3 regions of the Rhizobium sp. 01L419 genome follow, and region 3 is predicted to be linked to each of the others. Evidence: riboswitches for the same ligand, from Rfam matches in the RefSeq annotation. Region 3 holds a riboswitch; each other region holds the start of a gene.
What was found. A riboswitch is a leader RNA that binds a small molecule or an ion and turns the genes downstream of it on or off. The one in region 3 is predicted to bind cobalamin.
Positions count from the first base shown of each region.

Region 1 (6,454 bases), on a different contig from region 3:
AGATAGGTCTTCCAGTCCACTTTGCGCAACGGCAGACCTTCGCGAAGGGCCGCCTCGTCGATCTGGATCATCGCAGCACCCGCCTGTTCGAGATCAAGCACCTCGTCGCGGATCGCCAGCGCGATCTGCCGGCTGACATCGGCGCGGGAGAGATCGTCGCGGACGAACGACCAACTCAGGATCGTCACCGGCCCCGTCAGCATGCCCTTCACCGGCTTCTGCGTCAGCGACTGCGCATAACGCCACCACTCGACTGTCATGGGCTTCGGCCGGGAGATGTCGCCGAAGATGATCGGGGGGCGGACATAACGGGAACCATAGCTCTGCACCCAGGCATGCTGCGTGAAGGCGAAGCCGGAAAGCTGCTCGCCAAAATACTGCACCATGTCGTTGCGCTCGAATTCGCCATGGACGAGCACATCGAGGCCGATTTCCTCCTGCCAGCGGATCGCCGCTTCGGTCTCCTTTTTCAGGAAGGCATCATAATCCGCCTCGCTGATCGCCCCCTTTGTGAAAGCAGAGCGAGATTTGCGCACATCATCCGTCTGCGGAAAGGAGCCAATCGTCGTCGTCGGGAAAAGCGGCAGGCGAAGCTTTCGTTCCTGCAGGCCGGTGCGCTCCGCAAAGTCACTGCTGCGCGTCTTCATCGCCTCGTCGATTGCGGCAACCCGCTGCCTGACCTTCATGTCATGCACACGCACTGATGCAGCACGCAAGCCAACGGCTCGCGACGCGGCCGCGATCACCTCTGAAGCCGTGCCGGGGTCGCCTAACGCTGCAAGTTCGTCCAGCTTCTGGGTCGCGAAAGCGAGCCATGACCTCAACTCGTCGTCCAGTCCGGTCTCCAACTCCAGATCGATCGGCACATGCAGCAGGGAGCATGACGGTGCGATCTGCAGCCGATCAGCACCGAAATGCTGGATCAGCGGCTCGATCCTTTTCAGGATCGCAGCCAGATCCGCCTTCCAGATATTGCGCCCGTCGATGACGCCGAGTGACAGAGTCAGGTCGCCTGGCGCCTTGAGAAGGGCATCGATCTGCTGCGGAGCACGAACGAGATCGACATGCAGGCCCGCGACCGGCAGCGCAAGTGCCGTTGGCAAGTTGTCGCCGATGTCGCCGAAATAGGTGGCAAGCATGATCTTCAGGTTCGGCACCAGCTCATGCAGCGCGCGATAGGCATGTTTCAGCGCCGCCTGCTCTTCTCCCGTTATATCCAGCACCAAGCACGGTTCGTCGATCTGCACCCAGTCGGCACCGGCAGCACTCAGTTCCGCCAGCACCCTCGCATAGACCGGCAACAGGCGCTCCAGCAGGCTGATCGGCGCAAAACCGTCCTCGGTTCCCTTGGCGAGTTTCAGGAAGGTGACCGGACCGAGGATGACCGGCCGGGTGTGTATGCCAAGGGTCTTGGCTTCGATGAAGGCATCGAGCGGCTTGTTTGCCGTCATCGCAAAGGACTGATCGGGACCGAGTTCCGGCACCATGTAGTGATAGTTCGTGTCGAACCACTTCGTCATTTCCAGCGCCGGCACGCCATGTCCGTGATGGTGCTGATGGCCGCAATCGGCATGCGCCGCATCGCCGGTCGAGCCGCGCGCCATGGCGAAATAGGTATCGAGCGCAACAGGGCCGCCCTTCCAGCCATAGGTCGAAGGAATGGCGCCGACCATGACAGCCGTGTCGAGCACATGGTCGTAAAGCGAGAAATCGTTCGAGGGAATGACGTCGATCCCCTTCTCTTTCTGCAAGGCCCAGTTTTCGGCCCGCAACCGCTTCGCAACATCGAGAAGCGCGCCGGCATCGGATTTTCCGGCCCAATAGTTTTCCAGTGCGAATTTGAGTTCGCGATGCTTTCCGATCCTGGGAAAGCCGAGATTGGCAGTCTTGATGGTCATTTTCCTTACCCCGAAGGTTATGGGCAAGGCTGAGGCGCAACGCATCGACGAGATGCGGACACAGGAGTGCCGTCTCGCGCAAAGCGGCACACCGGGACACCCCGCCCGTGGACGTTATCTATCGCGGCAGGTCTCCTGGCTTGCGGGTCATCGACACCATCCAGTCTTCCCAGGCGTCTTCCCAGTGACGTCGAAGGACGGTGTCTATCCGCTTACAGTTGCGGGGGCAGCTTCGGTCTTGGCGATCGCCGCACCGAATTCCCTCTTAGCTTGGGATTGTCTGATCCCAAGAACCAACGATGCGGCAACCATGCACCCGCCGCATCGCAACGTCAAGATCACATAAAGAAATCTTTATATCTTTATACGAAGAAGGCGGAGTGCATTCATAGTCACCAGCACGGTCGCGCCGGTATCGGCGAGGATCGCCGGCCACAGGCCGGTAATGCCGACGATGGTGGTGACAAGGAACACCGCCTTCAGCCCCAGCGCGATGGTGATGTTCTGGAAGATATTACGCATCGTCCGCTTCGAAAGGTCAATCATGCGCGCAACGTCGCCGACACGTCCGTGCAGCACGGCCGCATCCGCGGTTTCCAGCGCCACGTCGGTGCCGCCGCCCATGGCGATGCCGACATCGGCAGCGGCAAGCGCCGGCGCATCGTTGATGCCGTCACCGACCTTGGCGACGAACAGCCCTTCCTTCTTCAATTCGCCGACGATGCGCTGCTTGTCCTGCGGCAGCAACTCGCCGCGCCAGTCGATGCCGAGATCACCGGCAACGGCAGCGGCCGTGCGCTTGTTGTCGCCGGTCAGCATAATGGCACGCACGCCTGCCGCCTTCAGCGTCGCGAGGCCGCTCTTTGCGTCCTCACGCGGCTCGTCGCGCATGGCGATGAGGCCGGCAGCGACTCCATCGATCAGCAGCACCGAAACACTTTTGCCCGCGCCGTTCAGGACGGCGACCTGCTCATCCTGCTCCGCACTCAAAGCACCACGCTCTCGCGCAGCCGGCGGCGACAGGAGATCGAGCGTCTCGCCGCCCACCTTGCCCGTCACACCCTTGCCCGGCAGCGCCTCAAGTTCGAAAGCCGGCGGCATCGGCACACCATCGGCCTTCGCCCGGTTGAGGATCGCCAGCGCCAGCGGATGGCTGGAGCCCTGCTCCAGTACGGCGGCTCGTGACAGCACCTGCGCCTCGGGACGTCCATAGGCAATGATATCGGTCACCTGCGGCTTGCCCGCGGTGAGCGTACCCGTCTTGTCGAAGGCAACGGCCGTCACCTTGCCAAGCGACTCCAGAACCGCTCCGCCCTTCATCAGCAACCCGCGGCGCGCGCCTGCCGAAAGCGAGGCCGCAATCGCCGCCGGCGTCGAAATGACCAGCGCGCACGGGCAGCCGATCAGCAGGATCGCAAGACCCTTGTAGATCCACTCGCCCCACGCCGCACCCATCAGAAGCGGCGGCAAGGCCGCGACAAGCGCCGCCACGACGACAACGCCCGGTGTATAATAACGCGAGAAGCGGTCGATGAAGCGTTCTGTCGGCGCCTTGGATTCCTGGGCTTCTTCCACGAGCTTGACGACACGGGCAATCGTATTGTCCTCAGCAGCGGCCGTTACACGAATGCGCAGCGCGGCATCGCCATTGACCGTACCGGCGAAGACGGTCTCGCCCGTTCCCTTGCGCACCGGCGTGCTTTCGCCGGTCACCGGCGCTTCGTCGATAGCGCTTTCACCAGACAGGATCGTACCGTCGGCGGAAATCCGATCGCCCGGCCGTACGAGAATGACGGAGCCCACAGCGAGTGTTTCCGCCGGCACTTCCTTCACCTCGCCACCCGTTTCAAGCAGCGCAATCTTCGGCACCAGTGTTGTCAGCGACTGGATGCTGGCGCGCGCCTTGCCGGCCGCAACGCCTTCCAGCAGCTCACCGACAAGGAACAGGAAGACCACCGTTGCCGCTTCTTCGCCGGCATTGATGATGACTGCGCCGACGGCGGCGATTGTCATCAGCATTTCAATCGAAAAGGGAATGCCGGCAAGCGCCGCCATGATGGCGCGCTTGGCGATCGGAACCAGCCCGACCAGCATGGCAATGATGAAGGCATAGGAAGCAATCGATGGCACCAGATGGCCCACCACATAGGCTGCCACCAGTGCCACGCCGGAAAAGATCGTCAGCCGACCCTTCTTGCTCTGCCACCACGGACCCGTCATCGGTCCATGATCATGGCCATGCAGCCCTTCGACTTCCTCCGCGCCATGCGAATGCCCGTGATCGGAATGGTCATGACCAGCATGATCATGATCGCGATCATGGCCTTCATGGGAATGGTCATGATGCTCGTGCTCATGCTCATGCGCATGGTCATGATCGTGATCATGATGTGCGTGATCATGACTACCCTTCGGCTCCTGAGCGGGCGCCTTGCCCTTGAGCGGAGCAACGGAATAACCGAGGCCGGTTACCTTCTTCTCGATCGCCTTCAGGTCGCTGCTTCCGTCATGACGCACGGTCATCGTACCTGCCGTCACCGAGACGGCGACATCTTCGACCCCGTCCATGCGCCTGACGGCCGTGTCGATTTTCGTCGCGCAAGCGGCGCAATCCATGCCGCCAACCCGGTACCGTGCCTGTGCTGCTTCACTCATGATCTAAATCCTTGCTTGTAGGCAGCCTCCTTCCTACATCCTCTAGCGACTAGAGGTGCAAGAGGAAATCATGAAAAAGATCACCATCGGCGAGGCGGCACGCCAAAGCGGCGTCAAGGTGCCGACGATCCGCTATTATGAGGGCATCGGCCTGTTATCGGCACCTAGCCGTAGCGAGGGCAACCAGCGTTCCTACGAGCCAGCCGATCTCAACCGCCTCGCCTTCATCCGTCACGCCCGTGAACTCGGCTTCGAGATCGATGCGATCCGCACGCTGCTGCACCTGCAGGACGACCCGGACCAGTCCTGTGCCTCCGCCGATGCCATCGCCAAGGCGCGCCTTATCGAAGTCGAACAGCGCATCCGCAGTCTGAACGCCCTGAAGGCCGAACTGGAACAAATGGTCGAAGGCTGCGGCCATGGCCGCGTCGACCAGTGCCGGGTCATCGAGGTGCTCGCCGACCACGGCAAGTGTGCCCATCCTCATCACTGAGACTTGCGCCAGATCACCTGCCGCGCCAAGAAGGCGTAATGGAACAGAAGACTATCGCGATCATCGGTGGAGGCCCTACCGGCCTTTCGGCTGCCGAAGTGCTGTCCGAAAGCGGCCATGCCGTTTTCATCTATGATGCCATGCCGACCTTCGCCCGCAAGTTCCTGCTCGCCGGCAAGTCGGGTCTCAACATCACCCACTCCGAAGACTACGACCAGTTCGCCTCCCGCTTTGGCGGTGCCAATTCTCGGCTGCGCGCCGCCCTCGATGCCTTCACGCCAACAAATATCCGCGCCTGGGCGGCAGGCCTCGGCACGGAAACCTTTATAGGCTCCTCGGGCAGGGTCTTCCCTAATGTCATGAAGGCTTCGCCTTTACTACGCGCCTGGCTCGCCCGGCTGGAAGCCCGTGACGTCACCTTTTTTACCCGCCATCGCTGGATCGGCTTTGCCGAGGGTGGACATGCATTCGAAACCCCCGACGGCCGCAAGACCGTTTCCTGCGACGCCACGCTGCTCGCGCTCGGCGGCGCCAGCTATCCCCGCCTCGGCTCTGACGCCGGCTGGGTATCGCTGCTTTCCGAACGCGGCACGACAATCGCGCCATTTCAGCCTGCCAATTGCGGCTTCGATGTCGACTGGAGTGATCTCTTCCGTGACCGCTTCGCCGGAGAGCCGTTGAAATCGGTCATTGCGACATCGCGCGCCGGCACATTTCCCGGCGAATTCGTTATCAGCCGGCACGGCATCGAGGGCAGCCTCATCTATGCACACGCCGCCGCTCTGCGTGATGACCTGCTGCAGCATGGCGAGGCAAGTCTGGCAATCGACCTTTCCCCCGGCCGCACGCTGGAACGCCTATCTCGCGATCTCGTCCGGCAGGACGCCAAGTCGAGCTTTTCGAACCGTCTGCGCAAGGGCGCCGGCATCGATGGCGTGAAGGCAGCACTCTTGCGCGAACTGGTGTCGCAGGCGGATCGCAACGATCCGAACAAGCTTGCTGCCGCCATCAAGTCCTTGCCGATCCCCCTGCTGCGCCCTCGCCCCATCGCCGAAGCCATATCCTCCGCCGGCGGCATCGCCTTCAGCCAAATCAACGAGACCTACATGCTGAAGCATCTCCCCGGCACTTTTGCAGCCGGAGAGATGCTGGATTGGGAGGCGCCGACAGGCGGCTATCTGCTGACAGCCTGTTTCGCTACGGGCCGAGCCGCAGCGAAAGGCATCGACGACTGGCTCAGCCGAAAGTGAAGGCAAAAGCCTGCACGCCGGGATCGAGGAAATGGATCTCGAACGTATGGTCGCCGACCGGCCCGGCCTCGCGCACCAGCTGATAGAGCCGCTGTCCCGTCACCGTACCGTTGCCGTCAGTATCCGTATCGACGCCGTGACCGTCGCCCGGCGCCTTG
Region 1 is NZ_JBFTSM010000028.1:29,652-36,105, forward strand. It holds gene metE (5-methyltetrahydropteroyltriglutamate--homocysteine S-methyltransferase) at 1-1,898, opposite strand, end outside; cobalamin riboswitch at 2,007-2,212, opposite strand; gene AC1DUP_RS34070 (heavy metal translocating P-type ATPase) at 2,253-4,553, opposite strand; gene AC1DUP_RS34075 (MerR family transcriptional regulator) at 4,624-5,046, shown strand; gene AC1DUP_RS34080 (TIGR03862 family flavoprotein) at 5,085-6,296, shown strand; gene AC1DUP_RS34085 (cytochrome c biogenesis protein DipZ) at 6,283-6,454, opposite strand, start outside.
Region 1: it holds a riboswitch for cobalamin, as region 3 does, so the genes downstream of both, metE (5-methyltetrahydropteroyltriglutamate--homocysteine S-methyltransferase) here and AC1DUP_RS22785 (ABC transporter substrate-binding protein) in region 3, are expected to answer to the same signal.

Region 2 (6,454 bases), on a different contig from region 3:
CAGCGCGATGAAAAACGCCTTCGCCTACAAGACCCGCGCGCCCGGCGAAAAATCCGCCTGCTCCTGCAATCTGACTGCCTATTACGAGCAGATGCGCAAGAGCCAGGCTGCCTACGCGCCGGCACCCGAACCGAAGGGCTCGATTACGACGATCAAGACGGAAGCCCCGAAGGCCGCGAGCGCGCCGCCTGCCCCGCAGCCGCAGGTGGCGGATCGTCCCTATGACCCCGCCGGTAACAAGGTTCGTCAGGTCGGCCCGCAATTCCTCGCCGGCGATCAGGGCAAGATCGATCTCGCCAATCCTGCAACATCGGGCCCGCAGCCCCAACAACAACAGCAATAGGGTATGATCTCGGCCGTCGGGACAGCGTCTTCAGTTTGAGGCGCGATGCTCCCTGAACGCTGCCGCCAGCGTGCGCAGTGCCGCGCGCGATTTGGCATCCGTTAGCGTCGAGTGCAGCACGACCTCCGAGGATGGTAGCGACGGCAGGCCGAACCGCTCGCTGACCTCGACCGTACCGACGGGTGCCAGGCGATAGGAAAAGGTCGAGACAGCAAGCCCGGCCGAAACGGCTGCGGTCACAGCCGAAGAGCCGCCGCCGAGGAAGACTTCCGCCCAGGGAATGCCCGCCGCATCGAGCGCCCGGGTGCAGACATCCCGCACCCTGCAGTTGGGCGACAGTGCTGCAAGACGCAGCGGCTCACCGCAGCGATATTCGAATTGCGGCGTTGCGAACCAGCCGAAATGCTCCGGTGCCAGAACCTCGCCGTCGCGCCGGTCCTCGTCCCGACGGACGATCGCCGCATCCAGATCGCCGCGGTCGAAGGCTGCAAGCAACTCGCAGGAATTGTCGAGCCGGACCTCGATCGTCAGCCCCGGATCATGGGCATTGAGGCGTGCAAGCAGCGTCGGCACTTCCGGGCCGGCGACATGGGCCGCAATGCCCAGCCTGAAATGACGGCGCGACGAGGAAAGTGCGGCGACCGCCCGGTCATGGGCCGCGAGGAATTCCCGTGCGGCATCAAGAAATACCGCGCCCTGTGCGGAAAGCCGCACCAGCCGCGGCGTGCGCTCGATCAGCCGGTGGCCGAGCCGCTCTTCCAGCCGTTTCAGCTTGACGCTGATCGCGCCCTGCGTGCTGCCAAGCTCACTGGCGGCGCGGGTGAAGCTCTTGTTCTCGGCGATCGTCACGAAGGCCTGAACGGAATCGACATCGAGCATGGTCATGGCATCTATCCGAAATTGTTGTGTCTGAAATAGTTAATCATCCAATTCTGTAATGTTCAAGCTCTGCTTATGCTGACGCAAATGGACGACATCGGATGTCACCGTTGTATGTCTCAACCTCGAAAGGCCAAAGCATGACCCCTGCCTCCCCTCCTTCCTCACGTATCAGAGGCATTATCGCCCTGATGGCCGCTTGCCTCTCCTCGCTCATGTTCGGCCTTGAAATATCGAGCGTCCCGGCAATTCTGCCGACGCTTGAAAAGGTGCTGCATGCCGATTTCAGCGCGCTGCAATGGATCATGAACGCCTACACGATTGCCGTCACCACGGTGCTGATGGCGGCCGGTACCTTTGCCGATCGTTACGGCCGCAAGCGTGTCTTCCTGATCGGCATTGCCGCCTTCGGCTTGACCTCGCTCGTCGCCGGCCTTGCGCAGGATGCCTCGCTGCTGATCGCCGCCCGCTTTCTGCAGGGCATGAGCGGCGGCGTCATGCTGATCTGCCAGGTCGCCGTTCTCTCCCATCAATTCCGGGAGGGCCGCGCCCGCAGCATGGCCTTCGGCTGGTGGGGCATCATCTTCGGGATCGGCCTCGGCTTCGGCCCGATCATCGGCGTTGCCATCGTGGCAGCCGCCGGCTGGCAATGGGTGTTTCTCATTCATGCGGTCCTTGCCGTCATCACCATAGCCCTCGCCGTAACCGGCATTGAGGAATCTCGTGACCCAAGTGCGGGACGGCTTGATTTTGCCGGCATCGCCACCCTTTCACTATCGGTCTTCTGCCTCGCCTTCTTCATCACGCAGGGGCCGGCCCTGGGCTTTGCCAGCCCCACGGCACTCGCCATTATCGCTCTTTGCGCGGTAAGCCTTATCGCCTTCGTCATTGCCGAGTGGCTGAACCCGCGGCCCATGTTCGATGCCTCGGTCTTCCGCATCCGCACTTTCTCGGGTGCGATCATCGGCTCGGCTGCCATGAACATCAGCTTCTGGCCCTTCATGATCTATCTGCCGATCTGGTATCAGGCCGGCCTCGGCTACGGCAGCCTTGCCGCCGGTCTCTCGCTGCTGGCCTATACGCTGCCGACCCTTGTCGTGCCGCCGTTTGCCGAGCGTCTTTCGCTGCGCTACCGGCCGGGCCTCGTCATTCCCGGCGGTCTCTTCACCATCGGCCTCGGCTTCCTGTTGATGAAGTCTGGCAGCGCCGCCACCGAGCCAAGCTGGCTGACCATGATGCCTGGCGCCCTGCTCTCAGGCATCGGATTGGGCTTCACCAACACTCCGGTCAGCAACACGACGACAGGCGCAGTCTCCAGCGATCGCGCCGGCATGGCCTCCGGTATCGACATGAGCGCCCGTATGATCTCGCTCGCCATCAACATCGCCGTCATGGGCTTCATCCTCTTCAACGGCGTCTTCTCGCATCTGAAGAGCGTCCTGCCGTCATCGATGGCGGCGGACGATCTCCGCTTGGCTGCCGAACGCATTTCCGCCGGCAATATCGCCTCCCTGCCCGATATCCCGGCCGCGACGGTGCATGATGCGCTCGTCCAGGGATTCGGCGCAGTCATGCTCTACGGCGCCGTCGGCGTCTGGCTGATGGCCGCCGCGAGCTTCCTCGTCTTCGGCCATTGGAAAGCCCCTGTTTGCGCCAGGGAATGCGATAGCCAGCCAGCCCAATGATGCAGACCCGCGCCGGCCCAATCCGGCGCGGTCTAGCCTTCCACCTGCCCCCAGCCGTCATGGAAGACCAGTTCTTCCAGCGGCATCCTTTGCCGCCAGCCTTTGACCGCCAGTTCCGGCTGATCGCAGAGCCGTTCGACGAAGCCGGCGCAGAGCCAGGCCACCACCTCGATATGATCGGGAATGCCGAGGATTTCCTTCAGGTCGCCCTCGCGAAAGATGCTGACCCAGCCGATGCCGACGCCTTCCGCTCTGGCAGCAAGCCACAGGTTCTGGACGGCGCAGACGGTGGAATAGCTGTCCATGCGCGGATTATGTGTGCGCCCCAGTACCACGCTGCCGCTGCGGGTAGGATCGCAGGTCACGCAGATGCCGAGTGGCGCCTCGACAATGCCTTCGAGCTTCAGCGAACGGTATTTTTCCTGCCGTTCGCTGTCGAACATGCGGGCCGCTTCCTCATTCGCCTTCACGAAAGCATCGCGCACCCGCGCCCTGACCTCGGCACTCTTCACCAGAATGAAATTCCACGGCTGCATGAAGCCGACCGAAGGCGCGTGATGCGCCGCCGTCAGCAGCCTTGTGACGAGATCATCCGGCAAAGGATCGGGCAGGAACTGGCTACGCACATCGCGCCGCGTCATGATCGCATGATAGACGGCCTCGCGTTCGGCCGCAGAAAAACCGGATGCCGGGCAAGCGGCATCATCAATGGGTCGCATCGTCAAATCCCCAACAACGCAACCGCCCGCCGTCCGCGCGGGTTGGGTCTATCTTGCCAGGCCGGTCTTCTGACTTGGCGTCATTCGCTTCGCCGCAGCCTTCCCGGCCTTGCGGCCAGTGGCGTGATAAGCGGCAAGCGTCAGCCTTACAGCGTTGGGCACGTTCCGGTCTCACACCGGATTCCCGATTCTCCCGCCTGTGAAAGCGGGCACCTGAAGGGTGATCTATGGCGTGGAAACGGCATGGCGGCAAGCTGCATGCGACATTCATTTCGTGGACAGTCCGGAAATGCTGGCCTAGAACGAAACCCGAATCCGACTGGCGCCGAAAGCGCCCCTTCATTCTCATTGCATTCCGGTTGCCCGTGTCCCGTCTAACGCCGATGATCCTCGCGGTCGCCCTGTTCATGGAACAGATGGATTCGACCGTGATTGCCACCAGCCTGCCTGCGATTGCTGCCGATATAGGCACTTCGCCGATCGCATTGAAGCTTGCGGTAACGAGCTACCTCGTGGCCTTAGCGATCTTCATTCCGATCAGCGGCTGGATGTCGGATCGCTTCGGTGCCCGCAATATTTTCCGCCTGGCGATCTTTGTCTTCATGGTCGGCTCCGTCGCCTGCGCTTTCTCCAATTCCATCGCCGCCTTCGTCATCTCCCGTCTCATTCAGGGTGCCGGCGGCTCGATGATGACGCCGGTCGGGCGATTGCTGCTGGTACGCGGTACGCCACGTCACCAGCTGGTGAATGCCATGGCCTGGCTCACCATTCCGGCGCTGATCGGCCCGATCATGGGACCGCCGATCGGCGGCTTCCTGACGACCTATCTCAGCTGGCACTGGATCTTCTGGATCAATGTGCCGATCGGCATTATCGGCATCATCCTCGTCACCCGCTTCCTGCCGGCTGTCGAACCGCGCAGACCGAAGCCGATGGATTTTCCGGGTTTCTTCCTGTCGGGCATCGGCTTTTCCGGTTTCGTCTTCGGCCTTTCGGTCATCAGCCTGCCGGCGGTTCCCGTCATCTACGGTTATGTTACCGTCGCTGTCGGCATCCTTTCCGGCATCCTTTATTTCATCCATGCCAGGCGCACGCCGCATCCGCTGCTCGACCCGAAAATGTTCCGCTATCCGATGTTCCGGGCATCGATCCTCGGCGCCTCGAATTTCCGCATGGGGCTCGGCGCGTTACCCTTTCTCATGCCGCTGATGCTGCAGCTCGGCTTCGGCATGACGCCGCTGCAATCAGGCTCGATCACCTTCGTCAGCGCGCTCGGTTCGATGGGCTCGAAATTCGCCGCCACCCGCACCTACAATGCCTTCGGCTTCCGCAACGTCATTGCGCTGACCACCTTCCTCGCCGCGATCTTCCTCGGTGTGAACGGCCTCTTCACCGTCGAAACGCCGCTCTATGTCATCATGGGCTGTCTTCTCGTCGGCGGCCTGCTGCGTTCCATGGCCTTCTCAGGCGTCAACGCCATGGCCTTCGGCGATGTGGACGAGGCCGACAGCAGCCAGGCAACCGCCATCAATGCGGTGGCCCAGCGCATCTCCATGGCCATGGGTGTTGCCGTCGCCGGCACGATCCTGGAAATCTCATCGAGCTTTCACGGCGGCAAGCTGCTGGTTTCCGATTTCCATATCGCCTTCTTCATGGTGGCTGGGATCTCCGCCCTTGCCTGCATCACCTTCCTGCGCCTGCCCGCCAATGCGGGCGAGGAACTGACGACGCGCCGCCGCAAGAACCGACATGCAGAGCCGGAGGAGGCACAAGGAGAGGCAATGGCGGAAAGCCGCTGAAAACCTCACGGATCGGTCATTTTCTCTCACAGATTCCGCGTGACAACTCCCATCGGCATAGCTACATAGGCTGCATGTCGATTTCGTCCGTTTATGCATCGCGATTTTATTCGTACCGCTGCTTCCAGCGGATGCGGGTCTGTGCGTAGACGAAACTAACGCAACGACAAACCCGAACAGCCGCTAGTCAACCTGGCGGCTTTTTTGTTCCGCACGGTATGACCAAACAGGAGAGCATACCGTGACTGACACTATTGATGATCTTCGCATCGTCGAGATCACCCCGCTGACCAAACCTGCCGATATCATCTCGGAAATCCCGCGTAGTGCCGCGGTCACCGAGACCGTGACCGGCACCCGCGACACGATCCACAATATCCTGACCGGCAAGGACGACCGCCAGCTGGTCATCATCGGCCCCTGCTCGATCCATGATCCGGCAGCCGCCCGCGAATACGCCTCCCGCCTGGTCGAGCAGCGACGACGCCTCTCCGGCGATCTCGAAATCGTCATGCGCGTCTATTTCGAAAAGCCCCGCACGACCGTCGGCTGGAAGGGCCTGATGAACGATCCGCATCTCGACGGCACCTATCGCATCGAGGAAGGCCTGCGTATCGCCCGCCGCCTGCTGCTCGATATCAACGCCATGGGCCTGCCGGCCGGCTGCGAATTCCTCGATACGATCACGCCGCAATACATCGCCGACCTCGTCAGCTACGGCGCCATCGGCGCGCGCACGACCGAAAGCCAGATCCACCGCCAGCTCGCCTCGGGTCTCTCCTGCCCGATCGGCTTCAAGAACGGCACGGATGGCAGCGCGCGCATCGCACTCGATGCGATCATGGCGGCTTCCCAGCCGCACCATTTCCCGGCCGTCACCAAGGACGGACAGGCAGCGATCGCCTCGACGCGCGGCAACGAGGACTGCCACATCATCCTGCGCGGCGGCAAGCGCCCGAATTATGAGGCAGCCGACGTGCAGGCCGTCATCGCCGAGGCCGTCAAGCTCGGTGTCGATCCGCGCATGCT
Region 2 is NZ_JBFTSM010000034.1:26,809-33,262, forward strand. It holds gene AC1DUP_RS35475 (DUF2865 domain-containing protein) at 1-343, shown strand, start outside; gene AC1DUP_RS35480 (LysR family transcriptional regulator) at 374-1,228, opposite strand; gene AC1DUP_RS35485 (MFS transporter) at 1,363-2,907, shown strand; gene bluB (5,6-dimethylbenzimidazole synthase) at 2,940-3,626, opposite strand; cobalamin riboswitch at 3,669-3,858, opposite strand; gene AC1DUP_RS35495 (MFS transporter) at 4,010-5,425, shown strand; gene AC1DUP_RS35500 (3-deoxy-7-phosphoheptulonate synthase) at 5,667-6,454, shown strand, end outside.
Region 2: it holds a riboswitch for cobalamin, as region 3 does, so the genes downstream of both, bluB (5,6-dimethylbenzimidazole synthase) here and AC1DUP_RS22785 (ABC transporter substrate-binding protein) in region 3, are expected to answer to the same signal.

Region 3 (6,454 bases):
AGCAGGCTGGCGATGCGGCCGGTCGGTTTCGGGCCTGCCCAGTCGCCATCGAAGAAGAGCAACAGGCCGCCGGGCTTGAGGATGCGGAACCATTCGCGAAAGGTTTCCTCCGGCCGGGTCAGCGTCCAGACGAGGTGGCGGCAGATGATGGCGTCATAGCTCGCGTCCGGTTCCAGGGTGTTTTCGGCGTCTGCAAGGATGAAGCGCAGGCGCTGCTTGCCGGCATGTTTGGCGCGGGCAACTTTCAGCATCGCTTCGGAGAAATCGAGTGCGGTGACGTCATGGCCGAGATCGTGGATCAGGCGCGTCACTTCGCCGGTGCCGCAGGCAAGTTCCAGCACGCGTTTCGGCTCGGGGCCGATGGCTTTGCGGATCGGCTTCTGCCAGGCGTCTGCCTCCGGGCCGGGGGCGATCCTGTGGCCGAAGGCGAGGTCAAAGGTTTCCGAGCGCTTCGACCAGTAGTCGCGGATCTCTTCCTTGAGATCGAAATTCACTCCATCCATGTCTTACCCCATCCGATACTGGATATGTGCGCGGCCATGCACGGGTGATTTTTCGATATGGGCGCGCACGCCGAAGACGCGGGCGATCAGCGCTTCGGTCAGCACCTCCTCGGGCGTGCCTGCGGCCACGACCTCGCCCTTCTGCAGCACGGCCAAGTGGTCGCAGAACATCGCTGCCAGATTGAGATCGTGCAGCGCGATGATGGAGGTGAGGCCGAGTTTGGCGACCAGGGCCAGGATATCGAGCTGGTGCTGGATATCGAGATGGTTGGTCGGCTCGTCGAGCAGCAGTTCGCTTGGCGTCTGGGCCAGCGCCCGGGCGATATGCACCCGTTGCCGCTCGCCGCCAGACAGTGTCTGCCAGAGCTGGCCGGCGCGTTCGCCCATGTCGACGCGGGCGAGTGCTTCTTCGACCGCGGCATCGTCATCGGGTGCCCAGGACGAGAGGAGGCCGCGATGCGGCGTGCGGCCGAGGCGGACGATATCGCGCACGGTGAGCTGCGTATCCGTCGTCGTCTGCTGCTCGACGAAAGCGATGCGGCGGGCAAGGGCGGCGCGCGAGAGGCCGGAGACATCATCGTCGCCGAGGCGGATGATGCCGGATCTGACCTGCCGCAGCCGGCAGATCAGGCGGAGCAGACTCGATTTTCCGGAGCCGTTCGGCCCGAGCAGGCCGAGCACCTTGCCCTTTTTGACCGATATGCTGACGCCATTGACGATGACGGTATTGCCGGCGGCATAGGTGACCTTGTCGACTGATATGCTCATGCGCTTCTCCGCACGCGATAAAGGATGATGGCGAAGGCCGGTGCGCCGAAGAGCGCGGTGACGACGCCGATCGGCAGGATCTGCTGCGGAATGATGATGCGCGAGACGATGTCGGCGCCGACCATGAAGATCGCCCCGCCAAGCGCTGTCGCCGGCAGCAGGCGGCCATGGGCTGGGCCGACCAGGAAGCGGGCGGCATGGGGAATGACGAGGCCGACGAAGCCGATGGAGCCGACCATGCTGACGACGCTTGCGGTCATCGCAGCCGTGACGGCGAGCAGGGTGAACTGCACCCGGCGCACGGCGATGCCGAGGGAAGCTGCGGCATCCGTGCCGAAGGCGAAGGCATCCAGCGCACGCACATGGGCAAGGCAGATGACGAAGCCTGTCAGTGCGACCGGCAGGGAGAGATAGACATCCGGCCAGCGCACGCCGCTCAGCGACCCCAACAGCCAGAAGAGCACGCCGCGGGCCTGTTCGGCATTGGCCGACGTGGTGACGATATAGGAGGTCAGCGCATTGAAGAGCTGCGAGCCCGCCACGCCGCAGAGAATGATGCGCTCGCTGGTGCCGCCCACACCGGCTGCCAGAATGCCGACCAGCAGGAAGGCAATGACGGCGCCGATGAAGGCGCCGGCGGAGAGGCTGAGCACGCCATAGCCGAAGCCAAGGATCATGACGCAGACGGCCCCGGTAGAGGCGCCGGCCGAAATGCCGAGCACGTAGGGTTCGGCGAGCGGATTGCGCAGCAGCGCCTGCAACACCGTGCCGCAGAGCGCCAGCGACGCACCGGCACTGGCCGCCACCAGCGCGCGGCTGAGGCGGTAATCCCAGACGATGCCCTGATGAATGCGGCTGAGCTCGAATGCCGTGCCGAACAGGCGATTGGACACCGCCTTTGCCGTGGTGGCGAGAGGAATGGCGATCTCGCCTATAGACACGGCAAGGCTCACCATCAGCCCGAGCAGGACGAAGGCGGCGATGGTGAGCGCGGCGAGCGCCCACCATTTCCTCTGTCGCAAGGCAGCCTGGCTCACTGCGTCAGACCGAAGGACTTGATGCCCTTTGCGAGCGTTTCGATACCGTCGATCGTGCGGATCGTCGGGTTCATCGACTGCGCGTCCATCATGATGAAGCGCTTGTTTTTCACCGTATCGAGTTCACTGGTGACCGGATCATTCTCCAGGAAACCCACCTTCACCTTGGGATCGTCGGCGGCATAGCGACGGCGGTCCATGGTGGCTATGACGATGACAGCGGGATTGGCCTGCGCAATGGTTTCCCAGCCGACGAGGGGCCATTCCTCTTCCGTCGTCACGACGTTCTTGGCGCCGAGCGTCTTCAGGATATAGGCCGGCGCGCTGTTCTTGCCGGCGATGAAGGCATCGCCTTTCACTTCCTTGCTGGAGAACCAGAAGACCACGGGCAGGTTCTTGCTTGAAGCGCCGGCAACGGAGGCAACGGCGGCGGCCTCGCGCGTCTTCAGGTCGGCGATCAGCGCATCGCCGCGGTCCTTGATGTCGAAGATCTCGGCGAGTTCGGCGATTTCCTGATAGATCAGGTCCATCGTGAACAGTTCCCTGCGCACGCCATCGCCGCCATCGGTGTTGATCTTGGCGACGCAATCGGCAGGCGCGACATAGGTGTTGATGCCGAGGTCTTTGAATTGCTCGCGCTTGCCGACGGAGCCTTGCGTGCCGACATGCCATTCGAATTCGGCGGCTACCAGATCGGGCTCGGCACCGACGACGGATTCGAAGCTCGGGTCGTTGTCGGCCAGCCGTTTGATCTTGCTGTTGGCCTCGGCATATTGCGGCAGGACCGGGCCGACCCAGACGGCCGTGCCGGCGATCTTGTCGGCAAGGCCGAGCGAGAAGAGCACTTCGGTCATGCCCTGGCCGATCGAAACGATCTTGGCCGGGGCCTTGTCGAACGTGACCGGCTGGCCGCAATTGGTAAGGGTGAGGGGGTATCGGGTGGCGGCGAAGGCGGGGGCTGCGAGGCCGGCCAGGCAAAAGCCGGCGAGCCCGAGCGCAAGGGAAAAGCCTGGAAGTAACTGGCGCATTGGAAACTCTCGATCGGAAGGAAAAGGGCTAGCGGACGCCGGCGCGCGCAGATGCGTGAGCCAAGCGTGGAGGGAGAGGGCTAGCGGCGGGTGGTCCAATCGGGACGGATCGCGTGCGGCAAGCGGCAGGGATTAAGGTCAATCATGTCTGCTCCTTGTCCGGGCATCCCCGCCCGGCTGATTGGATCGTGATTGACGGCAGGTCTCCTGGCTCACGGATGTCAGTCGGTCATCTGCCTTCCCGCGCTTTCGCACAGTGGCATGGCCCTGAGGCCTTGGAGTGACCGGCTCGCTTGTCATGTCCTGATATGAATGGCGCACCATACATTCCGGGATATAACCAGCAATCCGCTTACAGTTGCGGGGGCAGCCACGGTCTTGGTCCCTTTTGGGTCGTCCGCACCGTGTTCCCTATTAATCCCCTCGAAGCTCTCCTCGGGGAACCGTCGTCCTGATCTATGACGCCGCCGTGGGCGACGTCAAGCACCGGATTCGAAGTGTCCCGGGTCCGGAGTCGCTCAGTGGCTGGCGCCCGAGCCGCCGGCGGCGACGAGCGCGAAGGGCTGGCCCTCGACGGGGATCGTGCGCGTTTCCTTCAGCGTTTCGCTACTGACGAGGCGGATCAGGCTGTGGCGAGGATCGGTGATGGCGATATTATCGCCGGCCACGGCCAGCCGCGGCCGCGGATCGCGCCAATGCCCATCCTTGCTGTAGGGCTCCGTGACGGTTTCCGATCTGACGATCTCGCCCTTCACCGTATCGAGCAAGTGCAGCTTGCCGTCCTCGGTGAGGATATAGGCATTCTGGAACCGTGCCGGATCGAGCACGAAATCGACGCGGCGGGTCGGAAGGTCTATGACGCGGTAGGGTGTTTCGGTGCTGTCGGGATCGATCAGCACCACCTTGTCCTCCCCGTAATTGCCGAGGAAGAACTGCATGGAGCGCCCTCCAAGCAGGGTCGAGACCTTGCCTCGCGGCAGCGACGCGCCATAGCCGAGCATCTCCAGTTTGGGGCCTTTCGTGCCGCCGGGGCGGGCGACGAGCACGCCTTCCTCGCAACCGAAGGCGACGAGGCGGGCGGAGGTCGCCTCGCCATGCAGGCCGGTGCAGGGCGCGACATCGCCCGCCTGTTGTCCGTCATGGTCGAGCACGCGCAGGCCAAGGCGCGGCGGCAACTCGCCTTCCTTGACCGGCGCCTGCATGTTCGGCACTGAAACCAGCAGGTGATTGCCCATCGGCACCGCGACGCCGTGATGGGCGGCGATGGTGTTGAAAGCCTTCGGCTCCGGCTTTGCCTGCAGCAGGCTACTTTCCTTCAGGAGATCGAAGCGGTCGGTGCGGTCGTAGAAGATCGCCACGTCATCGCCATGCGTCACGACATGGCCCGGCTTCTCGCCCTTTATCGTCGCGCCGATCAGCTTCGGCGGCGTCACTGCGAGATCGCGATGCTCCCCATGATCGGAAAGGACAATGCCGGTATCGATGACATGAATGGTATTCTCATCGCCCTGGACGGCAAAGACCGTGCGCCCGGTGTCGCTCAGCGACAGGGCGGCATAAGCCTTGAGATCGAAGCGACCGATCTGTCTGCCGCTCGCAAGATCGATGGCGCGGACGACCGGCAGGCTGTGATCAGCCACGAAAAGCCGCCAGCTTTCTTGCTGTTCCTCCTCGGCGCGGGAAGCCGATGGCAGGGCGGCGGAGGTGAGCGCGGTGGCGACTGCGAAGACAGCGAAAAGGCGCCGGGGCATGAAATCTCCTTTAATGTAATAACATTACATCTTCGTTGTTATAAAGTTACATTTGCCTTGTCCAGTCCTGGTTGTCGGATTTTTGAGAAATTAGGGCGCTGGCCTCGTTTGATGTTTGGCCGGCTTTCATCGTGACCGGATCGCAACGTCAAGCACGAGCAGTGAGAACTGTTGCCGGTGGAGGGGAACGTCGGCTGCAGCAGGCGGCGCGGCGGCCGCCTGCTGCAGTGATGTTTTGCAATCAGTTCTTCGGCGCCGACAGTTTCTGCATGACTTCGTCGAGATTGAAGCTCGCGGGCTTCTGACGGACGGGGAATTCCGCGAAGCTTTGCAGCCATTTCCCGACGATCGCCTGCGAGGGAACGATGACGAAGGCGCGGTCGAAGAACCATTTTTCGTATTCGATGGATTCGTCGCCGCGTTCAAAGGGATCGGCCCTGAGGTTGAAGAGGAGCGGGGCCCTCAGTTCGGTGAATGGCTGGCGCCAGACGCCGATGCCCGTGTGATCCTGCGACTTGAAGACGACCTTCCAGTTCAGCACGCGCACGGCGACCAGTTCGCCATCGTCGTTCCAGTAGAGGAAATCGCGGCGCGGCGTCTCGTTTACGCTTCCAGACAGGAAGGGCATGAGATTGTAGCCGTCGAGATGCACCTTGAACGTCTTGGTGCCGGCGGTGTAGCCGGTCAGGCATTTCGCCACGATATCCGGTTCGCCTGCCGCCGCGCAGAATGTCGGGATCAGGTCGTAATGCGAGAAGGCCTCGTTGTGGATCGTTCCGGGCTTGATGACACCAGGCCAGCGAATGCATGTGGGCACGCGATAGCCGCCTTCCCAGTTCGTTGCCTTTTCTCCCCGGAAAGGCGTGGTGCCGCCATCCGGCCAGGTCATCACCTCGGCGCCGTTGTCGCTGGTATAGACGACGATCGTATTGTCGGCGACGCCGAGATCGTCCAGCTTCTTCAGGAGTTCGCCGATCATGGCGTCATGTTCGAGCATGCCGTCAGGATAGACGCCAAGGCCAGTCTTGCCGACGGAATCGGCCTTCAGATGCGTGTTGACGTGCATGCGGGTGGAGTTGAAATAGCAGAACCAGGGTGTGCCGGCATTCTGCTTGCGATCCATGAAATCGAGAGCGGCGGCCAGGAATTCCTGATCCACGGTCTCCATGCGCTTGACAGTCAGCGGTCCGGTATCCTCGATCCTGCCGTCGGCCGAAGCCTTGATGACGCCGCGCGGACCGAAGCGTTTGCGGAATTCCGGGTCCTTGGGATAATCAGGATTCTCAGGCTCTTCCTCGGCATTGAGGTGATAGAGATTGCCGAAGAATTCGTCGAAGCCGTGGTTGGTCGGCAGGAATTCATCCTTG
Region 3 is NZ_JBFTSM010000012.1:77,097-83,550, forward strand. It holds gene AC1DUP_RS22770 (class I SAM-dependent methyltransferase) at 1-503, opposite strand, end outside; gene AC1DUP_RS22775 (ABC transporter ATP-binding protein) at 507-1,271, opposite strand; gene AC1DUP_RS22780 (FecCD family ABC transporter permease) at 1,268-2,308, opposite strand; gene AC1DUP_RS22785 (ABC transporter substrate-binding protein) at 2,305-3,336, opposite strand; cobalamin riboswitch at 3,517-3,799, opposite strand; gene AC1DUP_RS22790 (hypothetical protein) at 3,855-5,087, opposite strand; gene AC1DUP_RS22795 (arylsulfatase) at 5,329-6,454, opposite strand, start outside.